Regions from separate parts of the Streptomyces sp. NPDC001406 genome, predicted to be linked through region 1. Evidence: riboswitches for the same ligand, from Rfam matches in the RefSeq annotation. Region 1 holds a riboswitch; each other region holds the start of a gene.
The links. A riboswitch is a leader RNA that binds a small molecule or an ion and turns the genes downstream of it on or off. The one in region 1 is predicted to bind cobalamin.
Positions count from the first base shown of each region.

Region 1 (7,776 bases):
CATCCGTGGAACGCGCGCCGGACGGCCGCCTCTACAACTCCCTCAAGGTGCGCCGCTACGAACGCGAGGCGGACATCGCGGCCGTCGTCGACGCGCTCGCCCCGGACGGGCTGCATCTGGAACGCTGGCTGCCGAAGGCCTCCCAGGAGGGGCGCGCGGCCGACTTGCGGGTCGTCGTCGTGGCCGGCCGCGCCACCCACGCGGTCGTCCGCACCAGCCGCTCACCCCTGACCAATCTCCACCTCGGCGGCCGCCGGGGCGATCTCGACGCGGCCCGGCAGGCCGTCGAGGCGGCGGGCGCGCGCTGGACCGATCTGCTCGACGTGTGCGAGCGGGCCGCGGCCTGCTTCCCGCGCACGCTCTGCGTCGGCGTCGATCTGCTGCCCGCCGTGGGCTGGCGCCGAGCGGCGGTGGGCGAGGTGAACGCGTTCGGCGACCTGCTGCCGCGCCTCACCGGCCTGCCCGGCAGCGGCGCCGAGGGCCTCGACACCTACGCCACCCAGGTGGCCGCCGCGCTGCGCCGCTTCGCCCCGGACCGGCCGGCCGCCTCTTCGCACCACCAGTACAGAGAAGGAAACCCGCATGCCCTCGCCCGCCCCGACGCCTGAGCCGCTCGCACTCCGGAGCACCCCCACCGCGCCTCAAGCGCCGGGCGAGCCGGATGAGCCCCCCGCGCAGGGTGCGCCGCATCAGCCGCATGTTCCGCACGCGCCGGACATGAACGAGATCGTCGGCAGCCACGACATCCTCCTGGTCACCCTCGACACCCTCCGCCACGACGTCGCCGCCGAACTGGCCGCGGCGGGCCGCCTGCCGAACCTGGCCCGTCATCTCCCCGGCGGCCGCTGGGAGAAGCGCCACGCCCCGGGCAGCTTCACCTATGCCTCCCACCAGGCGATCTTCGCGGGCTTCCTGCCCACCCCGGCCGCCCCCGGCCCGCATCCGCGGCTGTTCGCGGCGGGCTTCGCGGGCAGCGAGACCACCGCCGCGGGCACCTTCGTCTACGACACCCCGGATCTCGTCTCCGGCCTCGCCAAGGTGGGCTATCACACCGTGTGCATCGGAGGCGTGGGCTTCTTCAACAAGCTCGGCCCCCTGGGCTCGGTGCTGCCCGGCCTGTTCCATGAGTCCCACTGGGCCCCGGAGTTCGGCGTCACCGACCCCGACTCCTTCGAGAACCAGGTGGCGTGCGCCGAACGCGTCGTACGCGAACTTCCCACGGAACAACGGCTGTTCCTCTTCGTCAACGTGTCCGCCCTGCACCAGCCGAACTGGTTCCACCTGCCCGGCGCGACCCGCGAGGCCGGGGACACCCGCGCCACGCACGCCGCCGCCCTGGAGTACGTGGACCGGCACATCGGACGGCTCTTCGCCGCCGCGAGCAGCAGACGCCGCTGCTTCGCCGTCGTCTGTTCCGACCACGGCACCGCCTACGGCGACGACGGATACACCGGCCACCGCCTCGGCCACGAGTCCGTCTGGACCGTGCCCTACGCCCACTTCTTCCTGGACCCCGCATCCCGCCCGACGGAGGCCGCCCGATGACCACCGCCGAGCAGACGACGGCGACCAGCCCCTACCAGAGCTACGTGTACGCCTACCCCCACAAGACCGCCTACCGCCGGCTCCACGACCGCCCCCTGCTGAACACCCTCTGGGCGGCCGAGCCCAAGGACACCCTCTCCCTCTACCTCCACATCCCCTTCTGCGAAGTCCGCTGCGGTTTCTGCAACCTCTTCACCCGCATCGGCGCCCCCGACGGCCTGACCGGCGCCTACCTGGACGCCCTGGAACGCCAGGCGGGGGCCGTACGCGAAGCGCTCGGAGACACGGACGAGGTCCGCTTCGCCACGGCGGCCTTCGGCGGCGGCACCCCGACCTTCCTCACCGCCACCGAGCTCGAACGGCTGTGTGGCATCGCCGAACACCGCATGGGCGCCGACCTGAGCGCCGTCCCGCTGTCGGTCGAGGCCTCCCCGGCCACCGCCACCGCCGACCGGCTCACGGTCCTCGCCGACCGCGGCACCACCCGGCTGAGCCTGGGCGTGCAGAGCTTCGTCGACTCCGAGGCCCGTGCCGCCGTACGCCCGCAGCGCCGCGCCGACGTGGAGTCGGCCCTCGCCCGCATCCGTGACACCGGCATTCCCGTCCTCAACATCGACCTCATCTACGGCATCGACGGCCAGACGGAACGGACCTGGCTGCACTCCCTCGACGCCGCCCTCGCCTGGCGTCCCGAGGAGCTCTACCTCTACCCCCTCTACGTCCGCCCCCTGACCGGCCTGGGCCGACGCGGTAGCGGCCCCGACCCCGCCTGGGACGAACAGCGGCTGCGCCTGTACCGCGTCGGCCGCGACCACCTTCTCGCGCACGGCTACACCCAGCAGTCCATGCGCATGTTCCGCCGCACCGACGCCCCGCCCCAGGGCGCCGACGACTACGCCTGCCAGACCGACGGGATGATCGGCCTCGGCTGCGGCGCCCGCTCCTACACGGCCGCTCTGCACTACTCCTTCGACTACGCCGTGGACATGCACGAGATACGCGCGATCATCGACGACTACGTGTCCCGCCCGGCCGCCGACTTCGCCCACGCCGAGTACGGCCGCCCCATCGACACCGACGAGGCCCGCCGCCGGCACCTCCTGCAGTCCCTGCTCCAGGCCGAGGGCCTGCGCCTCGACGACTACCGTGCCCGCTTCGGCACCACCCCCGCCGACCACTTCGGCCCCGAACTCGCCCGCTTCGCCGACCTGGGCTGGCTGACCGACGACCGCGCGACCCTCAGACTCACCCCCGAGGGACTCGCCCACTCCGACGCGATCGGCCCCGACCTGTTCTCGCCGGCGGTCCGGGCCGCCATGGCCGCCTACGAGAGGAAGTGACCGGCCCGCCATGGACCTCACCCTCCTCTACCGGGGCCCCCTCGCCTCCTGCGACTACGACTGCCCCTACTGCCCCTTCGCCAAGCGGCGCGACACGGGCGCCCAACTGCGCGCGGACCGCGCCTCCTTGGAGCGCTTCGCGGCCTGGGCCCGGCAGCAGACCGGCGACCGCCTGTCCCTCCTGTTCACCCCCTGGGGAGAGGGCCTGGTCCGCTCCTGGTACCGGCGCACCCTCGCCGAGCTGTCCCACCTGCCGCACATCCGGCGCGTGGCGATCCAGACCAACCTCAGCTGCCGTACCGACTGGCTCGCCGAGGCCGAGCGCGACACGCTGGCCCTGTGGTGCACCTACCACCCGGGACAGACCCCGTACGACCGCTTCCTCACCAAATGCCGCGAACTGGCCGAGCGCGGCATCCGCTTCAGCGTCGGCATCGTCGGCCTGCCCGACCATCTCGACGGGGCCCGGCGCCTGCGCGCCGACCTGCCCGAGCACGTCTACCTGTGGGTCAACGCCGCCGAGGGACACACCTACACCGACGCGGAGGCCGACCGGTGGACGGCCCTGGACCCGCTCTTCCCGTACAGCCGGCACCCGCACACCAGCGCGGGACTGCCCTGCCGCACCGGCGACTCCGTGATCTCCGTCGACGGCGAAGGCACCGTCCGCCGCTGCCACTTCGTGCCCACCCCGCTCGGCAACCTCTACGACGGCTCCTACCGCACCGCCCTGCGCCCCCGCCCCTGCCCACTCGCCGCCTGCGACTGCCACATCGGCTATGTGCACCTGGAGACGCTGCCCCTGTACGACGTCTTCGCGGGCGGGGTCCTGGAGCGCATCCCGGCCACGGTCCCCGCGACCCCGATCCTGCACCTGTCACACCTGACGGGGAGTTGATCCCACGCCCGCTCCGTCGGACCGCCCGCCGGGAGAGGAAGATCACGCCTGGTGGGTGCGGTCTTGGCCATGCTCCCGACACGCGGTACCGTCGGTTCGATATCGACGACGGCGAGACGGAAGCCGGTGGGAATCCGGCACGGTCGCGCCACTGTATGCGAAGGGCCCCTCGGGCGTTTCGTGAGTCAGACCCGTGGCCGTCGTCCAGTGCACCACCGAGATGGGACGCGAACTCCCAGAGGAGGCCCTGCCATGGCGCAGACCGTCGCCCAGCCGACAGCCACCACCCCCGTAGTTCCCGCCACGCTGCCGCTGAAGGCGATAGCACCCTGGGCGGTCTTCTTCGGCATCCTGATGCTGGTCCTGCTGTACTTCGTCGGCGCCGAGCAGGGCGCCACCTCCGTGTTCAACGGCACGGACGTCCACGAGTGGGTGCACGACGCCCGCCATCTGCTCGGTTTCCCCTGCCACTGACGCGAGGGGCGCCGCACAACCATGAACTCCACAACCGTAAGAAACCTCCTCGTGCGGGGCATGCTCGCCGGCCTGGGCGCCGGCGTGCTCGCCCTCGTCGTCGCCTACTTCCTCGGTGAGCCGAGTGTCGACAACGCGATCAGCTTCGAGGAGGCGCACTCCCACGAGCACGAGATGGAGGTCGTCTCCCGCTCCCTGCAGTCCACCGCCGGACTCGCCACCGGCGTCCTGGTCTACGGGGTCGCCTTCGGCGGCATCGCGGCGCTCGCGTTCTGCTTCGCGCTCGGCCGCGTCGGCCGGTTCAGCCCCCGGGCGACCGCGCTGCTGCTGTCCGGCTGCGCACTGCTGGCCGTGTACGTCGTGCCGTTCATCAAGTACCCCGCCAATCCGCCCTCCGTGGGCGACCCCGACACCATCGGCAAGCGCACCACCCTGTACTTCCTGATGATGGCGCTCAGCGTCCTCCTCGCGATCGCCGCCACCATCCTGGGCAAGCGGCTCGCGCCCTCGCTGGGCACTTGGTACGCGACCGTCGCCGCGGTGGCGGCCTTCGCCGTCGCCATCGGGCTCGCGTTCGCGTTCCTGCCCGTCATCAACGAGGTACCGAAGGACTTCCCGGCGACCCTGCTGTGGCGCTTCCGGCTCTCCGCGCTGGCCATCCAGACGGTGCTGTGGGTCGGATTCGGTCTCGTCTTCGGCGAGTTGGCCGAGCGACTGCTCAATCCCAAGCCCGCGACAGCCTCGTCCGCACGGACAGTTCCAGCCGCGCACTGATCCCTGCAGGACACAAGAGGGCCCTTCGGAACCATCCGGGGGCCCTCTCGCGAGGTCGTGCAGCACGGTGCTGGTGGAAGCGGATCCCGCCTGCCTGCGCCGGCTCAGCGGTCCGGCTGAGGGCGGACGGTCAGGATCTGCTGGGCGTGGCCGACGGGGCCGTCGACGTCGTGCAGGACGGTGCTGGTCAGGCCCTGGCCGGTGGGGCCGAAGGTGACGGTGGTGTCCAAGCCCGTCCAGGTGCCCCGGGGCCGGCGGTGCAGGTGGACGGTCAGATCGACGTTGGGGAACATCCACTCCGTGGGCGGCTGTCGTACGGCGATGCCATCGGCCGTGTCGACGAGAGCGAGATAGGACGCGAGCGGGCTGCTCGGCTCGTCGGCGACGAGGGCGAGCGGGGTGGAGACCCAGGCCGTGGTGCGGCCCGGCCGGGGTGGGCCGACCGGGCGGACGTCGAGGGAGGCGATGTAGCCGCCGGGCCACACGTCGGCCATCGGCCACGCGGCGAGGCTCTCCGGCGGGGCGAGCCGCTCGCCGGGGCCTCCTGCCACGGCGGTGGTGTCAAGCGCCGCGAGCAGCCAGGCGCGGGCGCGGACCACCGGGCGGTCGGCGATCCGTACGACCGCTTCGAGGAGTTCGATGGTGCGGCCGGGGCGCACGGTCTCCGACGGCTGTTCGGCGCGCCCGACTACTTCGTACGGGTGGCCGTCGCCGACCTGCCGGCGCACGAGGCGTTCCTCAGCCAACGGGTCATGACGATCCCGCGGATCAAGAACGTCACGTCGCCCTTCACGATGAAGACCGTCAAGCCGGGGTTGTAGAGCCCGCCCGGCCGCCGTCCTGGCAAGATGGCGGCATGGAACGTGTGCTTGGAATCGGTGGTTACTTCATGCGGGCCGCCGACCCGGCGGCGCTGAGCGCGTGGTACCGCGATTGCCTGGGCCTGGACGCCGACGAGAACGGCCTGTGGAGCCAGGGAGCCGGGCCGACGGTGTTCGCGCCGTTCGAGTCCGAGACCGACTACTTCGGGTCCCGCGCCCAGCAGACCATGCTCAACTTCCGGGTCCGCGACCTGGACGCGATGCTCGCGCAACTGCGCGCCGAGGGAGCGGACGTGGCCGAAGAGACGCAGGACATGGAGGGCATCGGCCGATTCGGCTGGGTCACCGACCCCGAGGGCAACCGAATCGAACTGTGGCAGCCTGCCTGACCTCGTCTTCAACAGGCGGTGAGGTACGCGTCGCTGTTCACCGACCGACTGCTGGTCACCCTGGTCCACCTGCGCACCGGTTTGCCCCACGAGGCCCTCGGCGTGATCCATCAGGACGGGTCCCTCGCGATCGCCGGGCAATCGGCGAGATCAGACGGGGCACCGAAGCCCAGGTCCATCGGCCGAAGGCCGCACACCCCGGGCCGTCACCGTGAGCCCGGGCGGCGCCCTCAGCGGCGTCCGAGGCCGGCGTGCGCGAATATCCTGGGCGGCCCGCGGTCGTCGCGAAAGCAAGGATGGCCATGACCCGCAGCACACCACCCCGCCCCCTGGACATCGAGGCGGAGTTCCCCGAGCTGGCCGACCACCGGGCTGTCTGCACCCGGCTTCACCCGCGTCCCGGAGTGCCGAAGCCCGGCGAGAGTTCCGTGGGTGGTCCCCTCCTGTGGCCCATGGATGAGTTGTGGCCGGTCTGCCGGAAGCCGCATCCGCGCAGCAGGGGCCGGCGGATCGAGGACGTTCACGAGCAGCGCCGTGTGCTCGCGCAAGCCTGGCTGCCGGGTGACGCGGGGCCCACGGACGAGGAGCGGGGCGTCCTGAGGTCACTCGGGCGCGAGCACCGCGTGCCTGGGGTCGACGACACCGATCCCATCCCCCTCCTGCCGCTGGCGCAGCTGTGAAGGACGCGACCTTCTTCAGGTGCTGTGGTGCCCGTTCGACGCGCACGGCTCACCGCCCGCACCGGACGTGCACCTGGTCTGGCGCACTGCGGCCGAGGTCGGTGAGCTCTTGGCCCGGCCGCCGCTCCCCGCGCTGGTCGGCTACGAGGGATACGTACCGGAACCCTGCACGCTCCACCCCGAACAGGTGACGGAGCACGAGTGGGCCGAACTGTTGCCCACGGACCTGCAACTGCGCATCGAGGAGTGGGAGGAGGCGCTTGGGGAGGAGGCCGACGAGGAAGAGCCGCTCTCCTACGACGGGGACTTTTCCGTCGCCCCCGGCTGGAAGGCCGGCGGCTTCGCGGCTTGGGGTGTGACCGGGCCCCGTGAGGTCGTCTGCCCGTGCGGCAGTCCCATGGAACTGCTGCTGACCATCGCCTCCGCCGAGTGGGGAGGCGTCCGCAGCAGTTGGACCCCGCTCGAAGACCGCGCGCGGGCGGGCACGTACGGCCTGAACGTACCCACCCGGGTGAGCGTCGGCAGAGGTGGCCACCTCGACGTCTTCGTCTGCTCGGCCGATCCCACCCATGGCCACGAGCCCAGCCTCCAGTAGGGAGTTGGGGGCCGCCGTTCGGCAGGTCGACCGTTCACGCCTATTGACTCCGCGTGCAACAGTGGCGATCCTCGTCGGCATATCTTGCGCGGGTCATGTCAAGTCGGGTGGGTCTGCTGGCCACGTCCCGGCTCGTCGGCCGCGCTTCCGCCGACCGAGGGACGTGGGTGTGTGACCGTGACCGGACGCCCGTACCGCAGACGCAAAGACGTCACCGTGGTCTCGCTGCTCCTCCTCGTACTGGCCGCAGTCCTTGGCCC
Region 1 is NZ_JBIAWG010000004.1:119,098-126,873, reverse strand. Features, by position in the region: gene ACFY1J_RS10835 (STM4014 family protein) at 1-608, shown strand, start outside; gene ACFY1J_RS10830 (STM4013/SEN3800 family hydrolase) at 718-1,545, shown strand; gene ACFY1J_RS10825 (STM4012 family radical SAM protein) at 1,542-2,885, shown strand; gene ACFY1J_RS10820 (STM4011 family radical SAM protein) at 2,896-3,783, shown strand; cobalamin riboswitch at 3,859-4,000, shown strand; gene ACFY1J_RS10815 (CbtB-domain containing protein) at 4,036-4,257, shown strand; gene ACFY1J_RS10810 (CbtA family protein) at 4,279-5,031, shown strand; partial or broken gene ACFY1J_RS10805 (thioesterase family protein) at 5,136-5,702, opposite strand; gene ACFY1J_RS10800 (hypothetical protein) at 5,733-5,852, shown strand; gene ACFY1J_RS10795 (VOC family protein) at 5,888-6,241, shown strand; gene ACFY1J_RS10790 (hypothetical protein) at 6,544-6,921, shown strand; gene ACFY1J_RS10785 (hypothetical protein) at 6,941-7,516, shown strand; gene ACFY1J_RS10780 (discoidin domain-containing protein) at 7,688-7,776, shown strand, end outside.

Region 2 (7,776 bases), on a different contig from region 1:
CTCCGACGCGCCCCAGTTCTCGGCGCTCTGGTATCTGCCGGTCGTCAGCGCCGGCGTGACCCTGGCCGTGGTGGTCATCCGCCGCTTCGACCCGCGCCCGGACGCCGTCGTCGGCGCCGCCCTGCTGGTCACCGCGGCCCGGCTGCTGACGGTCGCCTTCCTCACCCTGCTCGGTCACTCCACGCCGATCGTCCCGCCGGTGCTCATCGTGGCGGTTGCGGTCGACCTCGTGCACCGGTGGCGCCCCTCGCCGTGGTGGTTGGCCCTCGTTGCGCCGATGGCCGTGCACGCGACGTTCGTGCTGCTGCTTCCGGTGGTGCCGCACGGCACTGCCGTCTCCACCGATCAGGTCACTCCCTCACTGCTGTTGGCCCTTCCCGGCTCGGCTCTGTCTGATAGTCCTGGCGTCCGAAGGCGTGCCGCGCATCTGGCGCCGCGGAGTACAGGCCATGGCCGTCGCCTCGGTCCTCCTGCTCGCTCTCCCTCTCCTCACCGCGACCCGCGCCCTCGCCCACGACCCGGGGCAGGGCACCGCTGTGGGCCAGGCGCGGTGGACGGCGTTCGTCGGGCAGCACGGGGTCGACGTCACGCTCACCACGGACGACCCGGCACTTCGCCCCGTCGAGTTGGTCGCACACCGCGCCGGAGAGAAGGCCACCGGACGACTCACACCCGTCGCCGACGGCACCGAGCGCGGCCGCATCGCGGAGAGCCGCTGGTTCCTGTGCGCGACGTTCAGGGACGCCCGGAACCGGACCGCGGAGAGCTGGGTCGTCGTCCAGCAGGGTTCGGAACGGAATATCTCCGAGACGCGGCCCGTGTATCTACCTCCGACGCAGACGTACGGGGCCAGCCGGACCGCCGCGACCGTGGTGCTGTACGGCATGAGCGCGGCGATCCTCGTCGCAGTCGCCCGCTCCGGTCGCGGCGGCCGACTCCCAAAGCCCCAGCAGAGCTGACGATGCGCGAAATCCCACCAGCCTCCTGAACACCACCCGTATCCCAAACGTACTAAGGGCACTAGCAGTTGATGGCCCACACGGGGACGCTCGGGAAGGCGGCAATGGGAAACGCGACGCTCAGTTGGTCCATCGCGGCGGTCGCCGCTCTGGTGGCGGCCGTCAGCGCGGTCCGGATGGTGACCACCAGCGGCGAGACACAGCTCGCTGCGGGCGGCGAGCTCCTCATGGGCCTGTGTATGGCCCTCATGACCCTGCCCGCGACCCTCGCCTGGTACGCGGACTACGGCATGTGGTGGGCGGTGGCGTTCGCGCTGCTCGGGCTGGGCGGTGTGGCGCTGGCGGTCAAGCACACGCGCACGAGCGGGTGGCAGCACGGCCGCCACTGGGTGCACCTCATCGTCGGCAGCTTCGGCATGGTGATCATGACGCTCGCGATGACGAGCACGTCGTCCGGTCCCGTCCTCGCGCTCGGGTCCCCCATGGCAAACATGCCGGGGATGGAGAACATAGCGGACACCACGAGCACCGGCGGCACGGCCGGGATGAGCTCGATGGAGGGGATGGAAGGGATGGGGTCCATGCCCGGGATGGGCATGCCGGGCATGACCGACACGGCGGCCAGTACCGGTGTCTCCGGGGACTCGAGTGCCGTGTGGCGCATACTCATCGCCGCGCTCGCGGTGTATTTCCTTCTCTCGATCGCCGCGTCCGTGTGGGCGCGGGTACGCGGCACGCACAAGAACCTCGCCGCGGGCCGGAACTGGGGGCGCTGGCTGCTTGCCGTCCCGGACACACTGGTTGTGTTCCTGGCGTCGCTGACGCTCTCCGTCTGGGACAAGGCGCGGACGGGCGAGCCGACTTGTCGGGGCCGCCGCCGTAAGGTCGGCGCCGCACCGGACGCCGCACTGGCGGCACACATCGGCATGGGGGTGACCATGTCCGGGATGCTGCTGATGATGGCTGCCTGATGGCAGCCATCATCAGCCCGGCCCGGCAGATGCCGGCCGGTCCTCGATGGCCGCGGCCGGCATCGGCAACGTACGCGCATGCCGGCCGCGGCCCTGCAGCCTGAGCCGTCAGGCGGCGGGAACGGCCGGGAGGGGCGTGGCCGCCCTCACACCGCGCGCCGCCCGCAGCCCGAGGAGGCCGAAGCCTGCGGCCATCCCGCCCCACATCAGCCCCATGGAGGCGGCCGAGAGCAGCCGGAAGTCCCACACCGGCGTGGCCGGGGCGCTCACCGCGTCAGGGTTGTCGGGGAGCGCGAACAGCAACGCCAGAGCGGCCACGACAACGGCCGCCACGACGAATTGGCGCGCAGGCGCGCCGTACTCGCGCTGGGCCAGCCACTCGTGCAGCCGCCAGGCCAGCACGACGGCGATCACACCGATCGCGATCGCCGCCAGCCAGGCTCCGGACCGAAGCCCGATCGTTCCCGGATCGCCAACGCCCGGAGGATTGGCGGGATAGCGGAGGAACGGCAGCAGCCAGACGCCGGTGAACGCGGCTCCCGCGAGCGCCAGGGACCGCTGCCAGGGGGTGGCGTCCGGGTCCCTGTGGTACAGGATCGCGTACACCACGGCGAAGAGCACCCCGATCGCCGCGCCGGTGACGACGGCGGCCACCACGAGACCCGCGTGCTGGGTGGAGCGGGAGAAGACCTCGGCGGCGGTCGTGCCGCTCGCCTCTTCACGGGCGGCCTCCAGCCGCACGGCCCGGTCCAGTACCGGCTCCGCGAACAGGTACGAGAAGCCGCCGCTGACCAGCCCGGCGGCCCCGCCGGCAAGCGCACCGCGCCCCAGCAGAGACAGGAGAGAAGTCATCGACGTGCTCCTCAGTGGCAGGGGGCGCCGAGGAGATGGCGGCCGTCGTGGGCGAACTCGTGGACGTAGTTGGCCGATGCCGCGATCTTGCCCAGCACCGGGGAGAGCAGTGCGCCCTGGTCCAGGAAGACCGCGTCGAGCGCGACCAGCGCGAGGATGACCACCGCCGCGGTGATGAGTCCGTCGCGCAGCGGATGGACGACCAGCCCTGTGACCGATCGCGCCTCGGGGACCGCCGAAGCACTCATGGAACCTCCTCATGGGGTGCACACGCCCCACTTGCCTGGAGGACGACGGGTCAGTGTCTGACTCCCGGGGCACCCCGGTCACAGTGGCGGGACCGTCCCGGATTCTCACCAGGTTCCTGCGCACCGTCGCCTCGATGTGAAGTTGTCGTCGCAGGTCCGCGACGCATACTAAGCACCTTAGTGAGCACAGCACGGGAGGGCCAGAGCCGTGTGGGCAGCATTACAGGTGGAGAAATACCCCCAGGGGGTATAGTCTCCGTTGTCGTCGGGATGAGCCGAAGAATCCCTATCGGCCTCAGGACCGACCCCACGCATCCACACCCTGAGGAAGAAACAATGACCGAACAGACGAACTCCAGCTCCTGCTGCGGCGGTTCCTGCGGCTCGGGCACCGCGACCGATGTTCAGGGCATCGGCGTCACCACCGTGTACAAGGTGTCGGGCATGACCTGCGGCCACTGCGAAGGCTCGGTCTCGAAGGAGATATCCGGCCTGGAAGGCGTCACCTCCGTCACGGCCGTCGCCAAGACCGGAGAGGTCACCGTCACCTCCGCCGCCCCGCTCGACGAGGCGGCCGTGCGCGCCGCCGTCGATGAGGCCGGCTACGAGCTCGTCAGCCAGGCCTGACGGCCCCTTCGGGGCTCGCCGCCCCGGCCATCACGCGATTCGCCTCCCCACGCCGGGACCTACCGCTCCGCTGATACGGACGCCGTACGTCCCGGCCTCCTTACAGGAGATACGCATGACCAGCACGGCACCCGAGACGACGCTCAGCGGTACGGCCTCTGCCCCCTCCGAAGTCGAGCTCTCCATCGGCGGCATGACCTGCGCCTCGTGCGCGGCCCGCGTCGAGAAGAAGCTCAACCGAATGGACGGCGTCACCGCCACGGTCAACTTCGCCACCGAGAAGGCGAAGGTCGCCTACGGCCCGGGCATCGAGGTCGCCGATCTCATCGCCACCGTGGTGAAGACCGGCTACACCGCCGAAGAGCCGCCGCCTCCCGCTCCCCCGGCCGGCGACACCGCCGAGGCCGCTCCGGCGGAGCCGGACGGCGAGCTGCTCTCCTTGCGTCAGCGTCTGACTGTGTCTCTGGTGCTTTCGGTGCCGGTCATCCTCATGGCGATGGTTCCTGCCCTGCAGTTCGACAACTGGCAGTGGCTGTCGCTGTCGCTGGCCACGCCAGTTGTCGTCTGGGGCGCCCTCCCCTTCCACAGGGCAGCGTTCACCAATGCCCGGCACGGCGCGGCGACCATGGACACGCTGGTCTCCATCGGCACGCTCGCCGCCTTCGGCTGGTCGCTCTGGGCGCTGTTCTTCGGCCATGCGGGCATGCCGGGCATGCGGCACGGCTTCGGCCTCACCGTCTCCCGCACGGACGGCTCCTCCTCCATCTACCTGGAGGCCGCGGCCGGCGTGACCGCCTTCATCCTCTCGGGGCGCTATCTGGAGGCGAAGTCCAAGCGCAAGGCAGGCGCCGCCCTGCGGGCGCTGCTGGAGCTCGGCGCCAAGGACGTCTCCGTGCTGCGTGACGGCAAGGAAGTCCGCGTTCCCGTCGCACAGTTGGCGGTCGGCGACCGGTTCGTCGTACGGCCCGGCGAGAAGGTCGCCACCGACGGCACCGTCGTCGAAGGCGTCTCCGCCGTGGACGCGTCCATGCTGACCGGCGAGTCCGTACCCGTCGATGTGACCGTCGGCGACGCGGTAACCGGTGCCACGGTCAACGCCGGCGGCCGGCTCGTCGTGGAGGCGACCCGCGTCGGCGTGGACACCCAGCTCGCACGGATGGCCAAGCTGGTCGAGGACGCGCAGAACGGCAAGGCCGAGGTGCAGCGCCTCGCCGACCGGATCTCGTCGGTCTTCGTGCCTGGGGTCATCCTCATCGCCCTAGGCACCCTGCTGACCTGGCTGTTCGTCACCGGTGACGCCACCGCCGCGTTCACCGCGGCCGTCGCCGTGCTCATCATCGCCTGCCCGTGCGCGCTGGGTCTGGCCACGCCGACCGCACTGATGGTCGGCACAGGGCGCGGCGCCCAGCTCGGCATCCTGATCAAGGGTCCGGAGGTGCTGGAGTCCACGCGGCGGGTCGACACCGTCGTCCTGGACAAGACCGGCACCGTGACCACCGGCCGGATGACCCTCCAGGACGTGTACGTCGCCAAAGGCATGAAGGAGGGCGAACTGCTTTGGGTGGCGGGCACGTTGGAGCAGGCCTCCGAGCACCCGATCGCGCGGGCGATTGCCGCCGGGGCCATCGAGCGGGTCGGAAACCTGCCGGTCCCGGAGAACTTCGACAACGTCGCCGGCCTGGGCGTCCAGGGCATCGTCGACGGGCACGCGGTGCTCGTCGGACGCGAGCGGCTTCTGAAGGAATGGGCCATCGAGCTGCCCCTCGAGCTGGCCGAGGCCAAGTCCGCGGCGGAGGCCGAGGGCCGTACGGCGCTGGCCGTCGCCTGGGACGGTCACGCGCGCGGTGTGCTCACCGTCGCCGACGCGGTCAAGGAGACCAGCGCCGAAGCCGTCGCCGAACTGCGTCGACTCGGCCTGCGGCCCGTCCTGCTGACCGGCGACAACCAGCTCGTCGCAGAGTCCGTGGCCCGGGCGGTGGGAATCGACGAGGTGATCGCCGAGGTCCTCCCCCAGGACAAGGTGGACGTCGTCAGGCGACTGCAGAACGAAGGCCGTACGGTCGCCATGGTCGGCGACGGCGTCAACGACGCGGCTGCCCTGGCCACCGCAGACCTTGGCCTTGCGATGGGCACCGGCACGGACGCGGCGATCGAGGCGGGCGACCTGACCCTCGTACGAGGCGACCTGCGCGTGGCCGCGGACGCCATCCGCCTCTCACGCAAGACCCTCGCCACCATCAAGGGCAACCTCTTCTGGGCGTTTGGCTACAATGTCGCCGCCTTGCCTCTGGCCGCCTTCGGCATGCTCAACCCGATGATCGCGGGCGCGGCCATGGCGTTCTCCTCGGTCTTCGTCGTGACCAACAGCCTGCGGCTGCGATCCTTCAAGTAACCACGAGCGGCGAGGAATTCGATGGGAGGCACCCGGCAAGCCCGGGGCCTCCCATCGTCGGTCGAATCAGCCCCCCCCCGGCCTGTCCAGGAAGTGCCCCAACTCTGCGTTGAGCGCATCCGGTCGCTCCAACATCGGCATGTACCCGGTACGTTCGATCACCACTGCCTCAAGCGGTGCCGTGACACCAGCGATGACATCGGTGCCCGGCTTCCAGAACGCCTTGGGCCGCAAGTCGATCCGGTCCCGTCCGTCCCGGTCCTTCAACCAGCTCCACGCGCCGGCGAATACGGGGCTGGAGGTGACCTCCAAGCGGCGCTCGACGGCCGCCTTGTCGTGGATCGGCTTGTTGAACACGATCGAGACAGGCATGGCCACGCCCACCGTGGTGCCCTTGTCCGGGTGGTACTCGCCGACGAAGGTCTGGTCCTTGCTCGGCTCAGCGGTGGTGAAGGTGGCGCTCCTGCTGCGCTGCTTGCCGTCCTCGCCGGTGGCGCGGGCCTCCACGTTGTAGGTCACGCCGAGAGCGAGCTTGGCGGACGACGTCCAGGTGGCCCGTGTCCTTCGAAAGCGCGCCTGCCAGCGTGCCGGGTCCGTCTGTGCTGACCTTCACAGAGGTGAGCTCCCCGCCGTCGGCGCGCACGGTCACCTTCCGGTCGACGGCAACGGCCGAGCTGTCAGTCGAGGGCGTGATCGTGATCTGCGCACTTCGGGGGCGCCACCTGCTTTAGCGTCGTCGCTTGGTCCGGAACCATCCGAGCCCGCCGCACTGGTGGAGGCAGCCAGGACTACGGATCCGGCAGCGGCCAAGGCAGCGGCGCGGATCCCTGTGCTGCATCCGGAGGACTTCCCGATGGGGCTCCACGGTGCGGGGACGCGCTGCATGTCCACCTCCGCCGAATGGACCACTAGGCATGATTCCTGTCCGGGCACACATCACCCCGGCACCACCAAGGGTGCGCATGACGTCGACATCAATACAGTCAGACTTGATATAGACACTCTGTCTCGATAAGGCTGGCCTGATAAAAGCCGGACGACGATCCGGACGATCACCGGCGATGGAGGACACCCTCATGTCCAGCCCGCACCGCCACCTCGGCGTCGACACTCCGCGGCACCGGCCCGACGACCTGTACGCCAGTCGGCCGGCCTGGGACATCGGTCGACCCCAGCCGGCCTTCCTCGCACTCACCGACGCGGGAGAAGTCCGAGGCCGAGTGTTGGACGTCGGCTGCGGGACCGGCGAGCACGTGCTCATGTGTGCCAGCCTGGGCTTGGACGCCACCGGCATCGACCTCGCCTCCCGCGCCCTGGAGGCCGCGAAGAAGAAGGCACGCGACCGGGGCCTTGCCGCACAGTTCCTCCACCACGACGCCCGAAAGCTGGGCGATCTCGGAGAGTCCTTCGACACCGTCCTCGACTGCGGGCTGTTCCACATCTTCAACGACGAAGACCGCGTCGCCTTCGTCGACAGCCTGCGAGCCGCGCTGCGGCCGGGCGGTCGCTACTCGATGCTCTGCTTCAGCGACCAGCAGCCCGGCAGCCAGGGGCCGCGGCGGGTGACGCGGGCCGAGATCGAAGCCTCTTTCGCCGACGGTTGGCGAGTCGACTCCATCGAACCGGCCACCATCGACATCACCACCAACCCGGGCGGCGTCCGGGCCTGGCTGGCCGCCGTCACCAGGATCTGACCTCCGCGGGGAGGGCGCCCTGGAGCCATGTCC
Region 2 is NZ_JBIAWG010000026.1:50,457-58,232, forward strand. Features, by position in the region: gene ACFY1J_RS42345 (hypothetical protein) at 1-178, opposite strand, end outside; gene ACFY1J_RS42350 (hypothetical protein) at 450-959, shown strand; gene ACFY1J_RS42355 (DUF5134 domain-containing protein) at 1,064-1,930, shown strand; gene ACFY1J_RS42360 (CbtA family protein) at 2,039-2,782, opposite strand; gene ACFY1J_RS42365 (hypothetical protein) at 2,794-3,030, opposite strand; cobalamin riboswitch at 3,061-3,212, opposite strand; gene ACFY1J_RS42370 (heavy-metal-associated domain-containing protein) at 3,367-3,657, shown strand; gene ACFY1J_RS42375 (heavy metal translocating P-type ATPase) at 3,773-6,049, shown strand; partial or broken gene ACFY1J_RS42380 (Ig-like domain-containing protein) at 6,116-6,616, opposite strand; gene ACFY1J_RS42385 (class I SAM-dependent methyltransferase) at 7,111-7,743, shown strand.
Region 2: it holds a riboswitch for cobalamin, as region 1 does, so the genes downstream of both, ACFY1J_RS42365 (hypothetical protein) here and ACFY1J_RS10815 (CbtB-domain containing protein) in region 1, are expected to answer to the same signal.

Region 3 (7,776 bases), on a different contig from region 1:
GAGTTCGGTGACGAGCGTCGAGACGGCGGTCGCGTGGACGGCGTGGGTGTGCACGACGGCGCGGGCGTCGGTGGTGCGGTAGACGGCGAGGTGCATGGGCAGCTCGCTGGTCGGGACGAGGGTGCCGAGCACCTGCCGCCCGGCGAGGTCCACCCCGGTGACGTCGTCCGGCGTCAGCCGGTCGTAGGGCACGCCCGACGGCGTGACCAGCACGGTGTCTCCGACGCGCACGGACACATTGCCGGAGGTGCCGACGACCAGTCCGTCGGACACGGTCCGGCGGGCCGTCGCGACGAGCGACTCCCAGGCGTGCGCCTCCCCGTCGGACGCAGACCTCCTCCGTACCTCCGGCACAGGCGGTGCGCCCTCCCGGTCATCGCGTCCGTCCCGCTGGTCCCGCCGCTGCTCAGCCATGCGGCGATCCTGCCAGCCGGCGCCCCGGCGTCCGCGGCGGGCCTGCCGAAGGGACACGGCGTCCCGTCCCACCAGGTCGTCTGCGGGGTGACCAAAGTCTCTTCGACGGGCCGTGGAACCGGCTGAGGTCGTTCGCCCGGGGCAACCGGTCAAGGGGCGTCTGGGCCGCCGGGCCGGAGTGGAGCGGCGGCCCCTCGTTTGCGACACCCTGAGTCCTGCCCCAGTTCACCTTCCGTTCACCCAGGTTGCCTACGGTCAACCAGCCAATGACGTCCTCTGAACGATTGCCTGGGTAAATGGAAAACTTCTCGCTGATCCTCGCGATTGTGGTGATAACCGCACTCGCGTTTGATTTCACGAACGGTTTCCACGACACCGCCAACGCGATGGCCACGACCATCTCGACCGGTGCGCTCAAGCCCAAGGTCGCGGTGGCCATGTCCGCCGCGCTCAACCTTGTAGGCGCCTTCCTCTCCGTGGAGGTCGCCAACACGATCTCCAAGGGTCTCGTCGACGAGACCGGCATCCGTCCCGAGGTCATCTTCGCCGCCCTGGTCGGCGCGATCCTCTGGAACCTGCTGACCTGGCTGGTCGGGCTCCCGTCCAGCTCCTCGCACGCCCTGATGGGCGGTCTGATCGGCGCGACGATCGCGTCGGCCGGCACCGGCGCCGTCCACGGCGGCGTGCTCGTCACCAAGGTCCTGATCCCGGCCGTCGCGGCCCCGATCGTCGCCGGCGTGGCCGCCATGCTCGCCACGAGGTTCTCCTACGGGCTGGGCAAGGACGCCGACAGCGCGGCCACCCGCAAGGGCTACCGCGCCGGCCAGATCGCCTCCGCCGGTCTCGTCTCCCTCGCCCACGGCACCAACGACGCGCAGAAGACGATGGGCATCATCACCCTCGCGCTGATCGCCGGCGGCGCCATCGCCCCCGACTCCAACCCTCCCGTCTGGGTGATCCTCTCCGCCGGCCTCGCCATCGCGCTCGGCACCTACATCGGCGGCTGGCGCATCATCCGCACCATGGGCAAGGGCCTGACCGACCTTCAGCCGCAGCAGGGCTTCTCCGCCCAGACCAGCGCCGCGACGGTCATCCTGGCCTCCTCCCACCTGGGCTTCTCCCTCTCCACCACGCACGCCGTCTCCGGCTCCGTGATGGGCGCGGGCATGGGCCGCAAGGGCGGCGTGGTCCGCTGGTCCACCGCGACCCGCATGGTCGTGGCCTGGGCGCTGACCCTGCCGGCGGCCGCTCTGGTCGCTGCGCTCGCGGAGTCCGTGACCGACCTGGGCAATTGGGGCACCGCGGTCGTCGCCGTCTTCCTGATCGCCTCCAGCGCCGCGATCTGGAAGCTCTCCCGCCGCCAGGTGGTCGACCACAGCAACGTCAACGACACCGAGGAACCGGCCGGTGTGGTGACCACCGCGATGGCCGCCGTGACGCCGCCCCCGGCGGGCACCGTGACCGAGGACCTGACGGCCACCATCCCGTCCCCCGCGACTGCCCCCGCCACCGACCCGGCCGCCCCTCCGGCCGCCACCGTCTGACCCCGAGACCCGGTTACTAAGGAAGCATCACCATGAAGATCGACTGGGCAGCCCTCGGCTCCGTCTTCGGCGTCAGCCTCGTGGTCACCGTGGGCCTCGTGGCCCTGTTCACCCTGGGCGTCAAGGGCCTCGCGCACCGCGAGCGCGCCACGGCCCAGGGCGGCTCCGCCCCCCTCGCGGTCACCGGAGCGTACGTCTGCTTCGCGGCCTGCGCGGCGGCGGTGGCGTACGGCATCTACCTGATCATGGCCAAGGCCTGACCCCGGCCCAGCTCACGGCCAAGGCCTGAGCGAGCTTCACCGGGCTCCTCCCCGATGCTTCGGGGAGGAGCCTTTTCGCGTGCCCCCACACCCGCCCGCGCAGCGCCGGTGTGGGCCTCAGCACACTCTCCCCTTGCAGGTCAACGGCAAGTTGACGGCCCTTCCGGGGGCGTGGTGGACTGCCGGAGCCATGTACGGCGGCAAGGGAGGAAGCCGGTGTGAATCCGGCGCGGTCCCGCCACTGTCACCGGGGAAGAACTCTCCGGAAGCCAGGAACTCCCACCGCCGGTCTCGTCGAACCAGGGCGCGGACACCCTGAGTGAGGACATATCGCCATGCTCGGCTGCCGATTGAGGTACAGCACCAGGTCGCTGCTCGACCCCACGGCCGGCTGAGCCGATGCGTGCCGATCGCGTCTTCGCGTACGGCGCCTCCGCCGGCCTCCTCGGTGACCTTCTCCTGGGCGATCCACGCCGTGGGCATCCGGTCGCCGCGTTCGGGCGTGCGGCAAGCGCCGTGGAGCGGGTGCTGTGGCGGGACCACCGCGGCCGGGGCGCCCTGCACACCGCCGCGTGCGTCGGTGGGGCCGTGGCCCTCGGCGCCCTCGCCCGCCGAGCCGTACGTCCCTCCCCCGCCGCCTCCGTCGCGCTCACCGCTGCCGCCACCTGGGCCGTGGTCGGGGGGACTTCGCTCGCCCGGGAGGCCCAGGCCGTCGGGCGTGCCCTGGAGGCGGGCGACGTGGCAGGGGCCCGTGCCCGGCTGCCTCACCTCTGCGGACGCGATCCGCAGGCGCTCGACGCCGACGGGATCGCCCGGGCCGTGGTCGAGTCCGTCGCGGAGAACACGTCCGACGCCGTCGTAGGGGCGCTGGTGTGGGGCGCCGTGGGCGGCGTGCCCGGACTGCTCGGGTTCCGCGCGGTCAACACCCTTGACGCCATGGTCGGGCACAAGTCCCCCCGGTACCGGCGCTACGGGTGGGCCTCCGCCCGGCTCGACGACGTCGCCGGATGGCCGGGGGCCCGCCTCACCGCCGTACTGGCCGCCGTCGCGGGCCCGGATCCGCGCGGCGCCCTGCGTGCCTGGCGGGCCGACGCACGCCGGCATCCCAGTCCCAACGCCGGTCCCGTCGAGGCCTCCTTCGCGGGGGCCCTGGGCGTGCGGCTCGGCGGAACCCTCTCCTACGGAGGGCGGGTCGAGCTCCGGCCCGTGCTCAACGGTGCCGGCCGCGCCGTGGCCACCGAGGACATCGACCGGGCCGTACGGCTCTCCCGTCGGGTCGGTCTGCTCGCGCTCGGCGTCGGAGTCGCCGTGCGCGGCGTCGTAAGCAAGGCAAAGGGGGGCACGTCATGAACGGTGGTCTGCTCGTCGCCGGCACCACCTCCGACGCGGGCAAGAGCGTCGTGACGGCGGGGATCTGCCGGTGGCTGGTGCGACAGGGCGTCAAGGTCGCGCCCTTCAAGGCGCAGAACATGTCCCTCAACTCGTTCGTGACGCGCGAGGGCGCCGAGATCGGACGGGCACAGGCCATGCAGGCCCAGGCGTGCCGGGTGGAGCCCAGCGCGCTGATGAATCCCGTGCTGCTCAAGCCCGGTGGTGAGCAGAGCAGCCAAGTCGTGCTGCTGGGGAAGCCGGTGGGCGAGTTGAGCGCCCGCGGCTATCACGGGGGCCGGCAGCAGAGACTTCTCGGAACCGTTCTCGACTGTCTCGCCGAGCTGCGGGGCACGTATGACGCGGTGATCTGTGAGGGGGCGGGCTCTCCCGCCGAGATCAATCTGCGGCGGACCGACATCGTGAACATGGGGATCGCGCGCAACGCCCGGCTCCCTGTGCTCGTCGTCGGCGACATCGACCGCGGGGGCGTATTCGCCTCCTTCTTCGGGACCGTGGCCCTGCTCTCGCCCGAGGACCAGGAACTGGTCGCCGGGTTCCTGGTGAACAAGTTCCGTGGGGACGTGTCCCTGCTGGAGCCGGGGCTCGACATGCTGAACGGGCTCACCGGGCGGCGCACCTACGGAGTGCTGCCGTTCCGGCACGGGCTCGGCATAGACGAGGAGGACGGGCTGCGCGTCTCGCTGCGCGGCACCGTGCGCGAGTCGTCCGTCGCCCCGCCCGTCGGGGAGGACGTGCTGCGGGTCGCCGTCTGCGCGATCCCGCTCATGTCCAACTTCACCGACGTGGACGCCCTGGCCGCCGAGCCCGGTGTCGTCGTGCGGTTCGTGGACCGGCCGGAGGAACTCGCCGACGCCGACCTCGTCGTGATCCCGGGCACCCGGGGCACGGTCCGGGCACTGGAGTGGCTGCGGAAGCGGGGACTGGCGGACGCCATCGTCACAAGGGCCCGCGAGGGCGGGCCCGTTCTCGGCATCTGCGGCGGCTTCCAGGTGCTCGGCGAGCACATCGAGGACGACGTCGAGAGCCGCGAGGGACACGTGGACGGGCTCGGGATCCTGCCCGTGCGGGTGCGGTTCGCCAAGGAGAAGACCCTCACCCGGCCCGTCGGCGAAGCCCTCGGCGAGCACGTCGAGGGGTACGAGATCCACCACGGGGTCGCCGACGTCCACGGCGGGGAGACGTTCTTCTCCGACGGCAGTGGACGCAGCCTGGACGGCTGTCGGGTCGGTCAGACCTGGGGCACGCACTGGCACGGCTCCCTGGAGTCGGACGCTTTCCGGCGGGCCTTCCTGCGCGAGGTGGCGGCCGCCGCGGGCCGCCGCTTCGTACCGGCGCCCGACACCTCGTTCGCCGCGCTGCGCGAGGAGCAGCTCGACCGGCTCGGCGACCTGATCGAACAGCACGCGGACACGGACGCGCTCTGGCGGCTCATCGAGTCGGGCGCGCCGCAAGGACTGCCCTTCATTCCACCGGGAGCGCCCGCATGAGCACAGTGTTGTTGTTGTCGACCGCCGACACCGATCTGCTGGCGGCCCGGGCCTCCAGTGCGTCCTACCTGATCGGCAACCCGACCCGGGTCGACGTCACCGAGGAGCTTCCGGAACTCCTCCGGCAGGCCGACCTCGCCGTCGTACGGCTGCTCGGCGGCAAGCGGGCCTGGGAGGAAGGGCTCGCCGCGCTGAAGGCCGCGGGGATCCCGACCGTGCTGCTGGGCGGGGAGACGGTACCCGACGCCGAGTTGATGGCCGAGTCGTCCGTGCCGGCCGGTGTCGTGGCCGAGGCGCTGCGCTACCTCGTCGAGGGCGGACCCGCCAACCTCACCGAACTGGCGCGCTTCCTGTCCGACACCGTGCTGCTGACGGGCGAGGGCTTCGACGAGCCGCGGAAGATGCCCGAGTACGGCGTCCACGGCGAACGTGCCCTCGTCGAGGGCCGGCCCACCGTCGGGGTGCTCTTCTACCGGGCCCATGAGCTGAGCGGCAACACCGCCTTCGTCGACACGCTGTGCGACGCGATCGAGGCGCGGGGCGCCAACGCGCTTCCCGTGTACTGCGGTTCGCTGCGCGGTGCCGACGCCGGGCTGTACGAGATCCTCGGCCGGGCCGACGCCCTGGTCGCCACGGTCCTCGCCGCCGGCGGCACCCACGCCTCACAGGCCTCGGCGGGCGGCGACGAGGAGGCCTGGGACATCGGGGCGCTCGCCGACCTCGACATCCCGGTGCTGCAAGGGCTCTGCCTGACCTCCTCCCGTGCCACGTGGGACGCGTCCGACGCCGCCCTCTCCCCCATGGACGCGGCGATGCAGGTCGCGATCCCGGAGTTCGACGGCCGCCTGATCACCGTGCCGTTCTCCTTCAAGGAGCAGGGTCCGGACGACGTCCCGGTGTACATCGCCGACCCCGAGCGGGCCGGACGCGTCGCCGGAATCGCCGTACGGCACGCGCAGTTGAAGCACAAGGCGAACGCGGACAAGAAGGTGGCGCTGGTCTTCACCGCCTACCCGACCAAGCACTCGCGCGTCGGCAACGCGGTGGGCCTCGACACCCCGGCCTCCGCGGTCCGGGTCCTCGACGCGCTGCGGGACGCCGGCTATTCCCTCACCGAATACCCCGACAACGGCGACGAGTTGATCCACCGGCTCATCGAGGCCGGCGGCCATGACGTCGAATGGCTCACCGAGGAGCAGCTGGCCGCGGCGCCCGCGCGCGTGCCGCTCGCCGACTACCGGGCGTGGTTCGACAAGCTCGACCCCGAGCTGCGGGACGGCATGCTGGAGGCGTGGGGCGAGCCGCCGGGCTCGCTGTACGTCGACGGCGACGACATCGTCCTCGCCTCCCTCCGGTTCGGGAACGTCGTCGTGATGATCCAGCCGCCGCGCGGCTTCGGCGAGAACCCGATCGCGATCTACCACGACCCGGACATGCCGCCGTCGCACCACTACATGGCCGCCTACCGCTGGCTGGAGAACAGCTTCGGAGCGGACGCGATCGTGCACATGGGCAAGCACGGCACGATGGAGTGGCTGCCGGGCAAGGGCCTTGGTCTGAGCGCCGGTTGTGCGCCGGACGCGGTCCTCGGCGATCTGCCGCTGATCTACCCGTTCATCGTCAACGACCCCGGCGAGGGCACCCAGGCCAAGCGGCGCGGGCACGCCACGGTCGTCGACCATCTGGTCCCGCCGATGGCCCGCGCCGACACCTACGGCGACCTCGCCAAGCTGGAGCAGCTGCTCGACGAGTACGCGCTGGTCTCCGACCTGGACCCGACCAAGGCGCCTGCCGTACGGGCGCAGATCTGGACGCTGGTCAAGGCGGCCGAGCTGCACCACGACCTGCACGTGGACGAGCAGCCCGAGGACGACGACTTCGACTCGTTCGTCATGCACATCGACGGCTATCTGTGCGAGATCAAGGACGTGCAGATCCGGGACGGCCTGCACATTCTCGGTGGCGGACCGGTCGCGGAGCCGCGCGTCAACCTGGTCCTCGCCGTGCTGCGCGCCTCGCAGGTGTGGGGCGGGCAGGCGAACGCCCTGCCGGGGCTGCGGGCCTCGCTCGCCGAGCACTTCGGGCTGGTCGAGAAGGAGCTGCTCGCCGAGCCGGGCGCGCCGGTGAAGGTGCCGGTGGAGCTGACGGACCTGGTCGAGGTCCCGCCCGTCTCCCACCACCACCCTTCCAAGGAAGGCGCTCCGCGCCCTTTTGTTCCTTCGCGCACGGCCGCCGACGCCATCGACCTGCTGGAGCAGCTGTGCCGGCGGTTCGCGGAGGGGATGGAGGAGCGCGGCTGGGACGGGGCGGCGGTCCCGGGCCTCGTCCGTGACGCCCTCGGCACCGAACTCCCCGACGCCGTCGCCGTGCTGGAGTTCGCCTGCGCCGAGGTCGTGCCGCGCCTGGCGCGGACCACCGACGAGATCGGCCACATCCTCCGGGCGCTGAACGGCGGTTACGTCCCCGCCGGTCCCTCGGGCTCCCCCACCCGCGGCCTGGTCAACGTCCTGCCGACCGGCCGGAACTTCTACTCGGTCGACCCCAAGGCCATTCCGTCCCGGCTGAGCTGGGAGGTCGGCCAGTCGCTCGCCGACTCGCTGGTGCAGCGGTATCTGCAGGACACGGGCGAGTACCCGAAGTCCGTCGGTCTGACGGTCTGGGGCACGTCCGCGATGCGCA
Region 3 is NZ_JBIAWG010000003.1:551,195-558,970, reverse strand. Features, by position in the region: gene ACFY1J_RS09940 (class II aldolase/adducin family protein) at 1-414, opposite strand, end outside; gene ACFY1J_RS09935 (anion permease) at 711-1,958, shown strand; gene ACFY1J_RS09930 (hypothetical protein) at 1,991-2,218, shown strand; cobalamin riboswitch at 2,377-2,517, shown strand; gene ACFY1J_RS09925 (cobalamin biosynthesis protein) at 2,618-3,568, shown strand; gene ACFY1J_RS09920 (cobyric acid synthase) at 3,565-5,097, shown strand; gene cobN (cobaltochelatase subunit CobN) at 5,094-7,776, shown strand, end outside.
Region 3: it holds a riboswitch for cobalamin, as region 1 does, so the genes downstream of both, ACFY1J_RS09925 (cobalamin biosynthesis protein) here and ACFY1J_RS10815 (CbtB-domain containing protein) in region 1, are expected to answer to the same signal.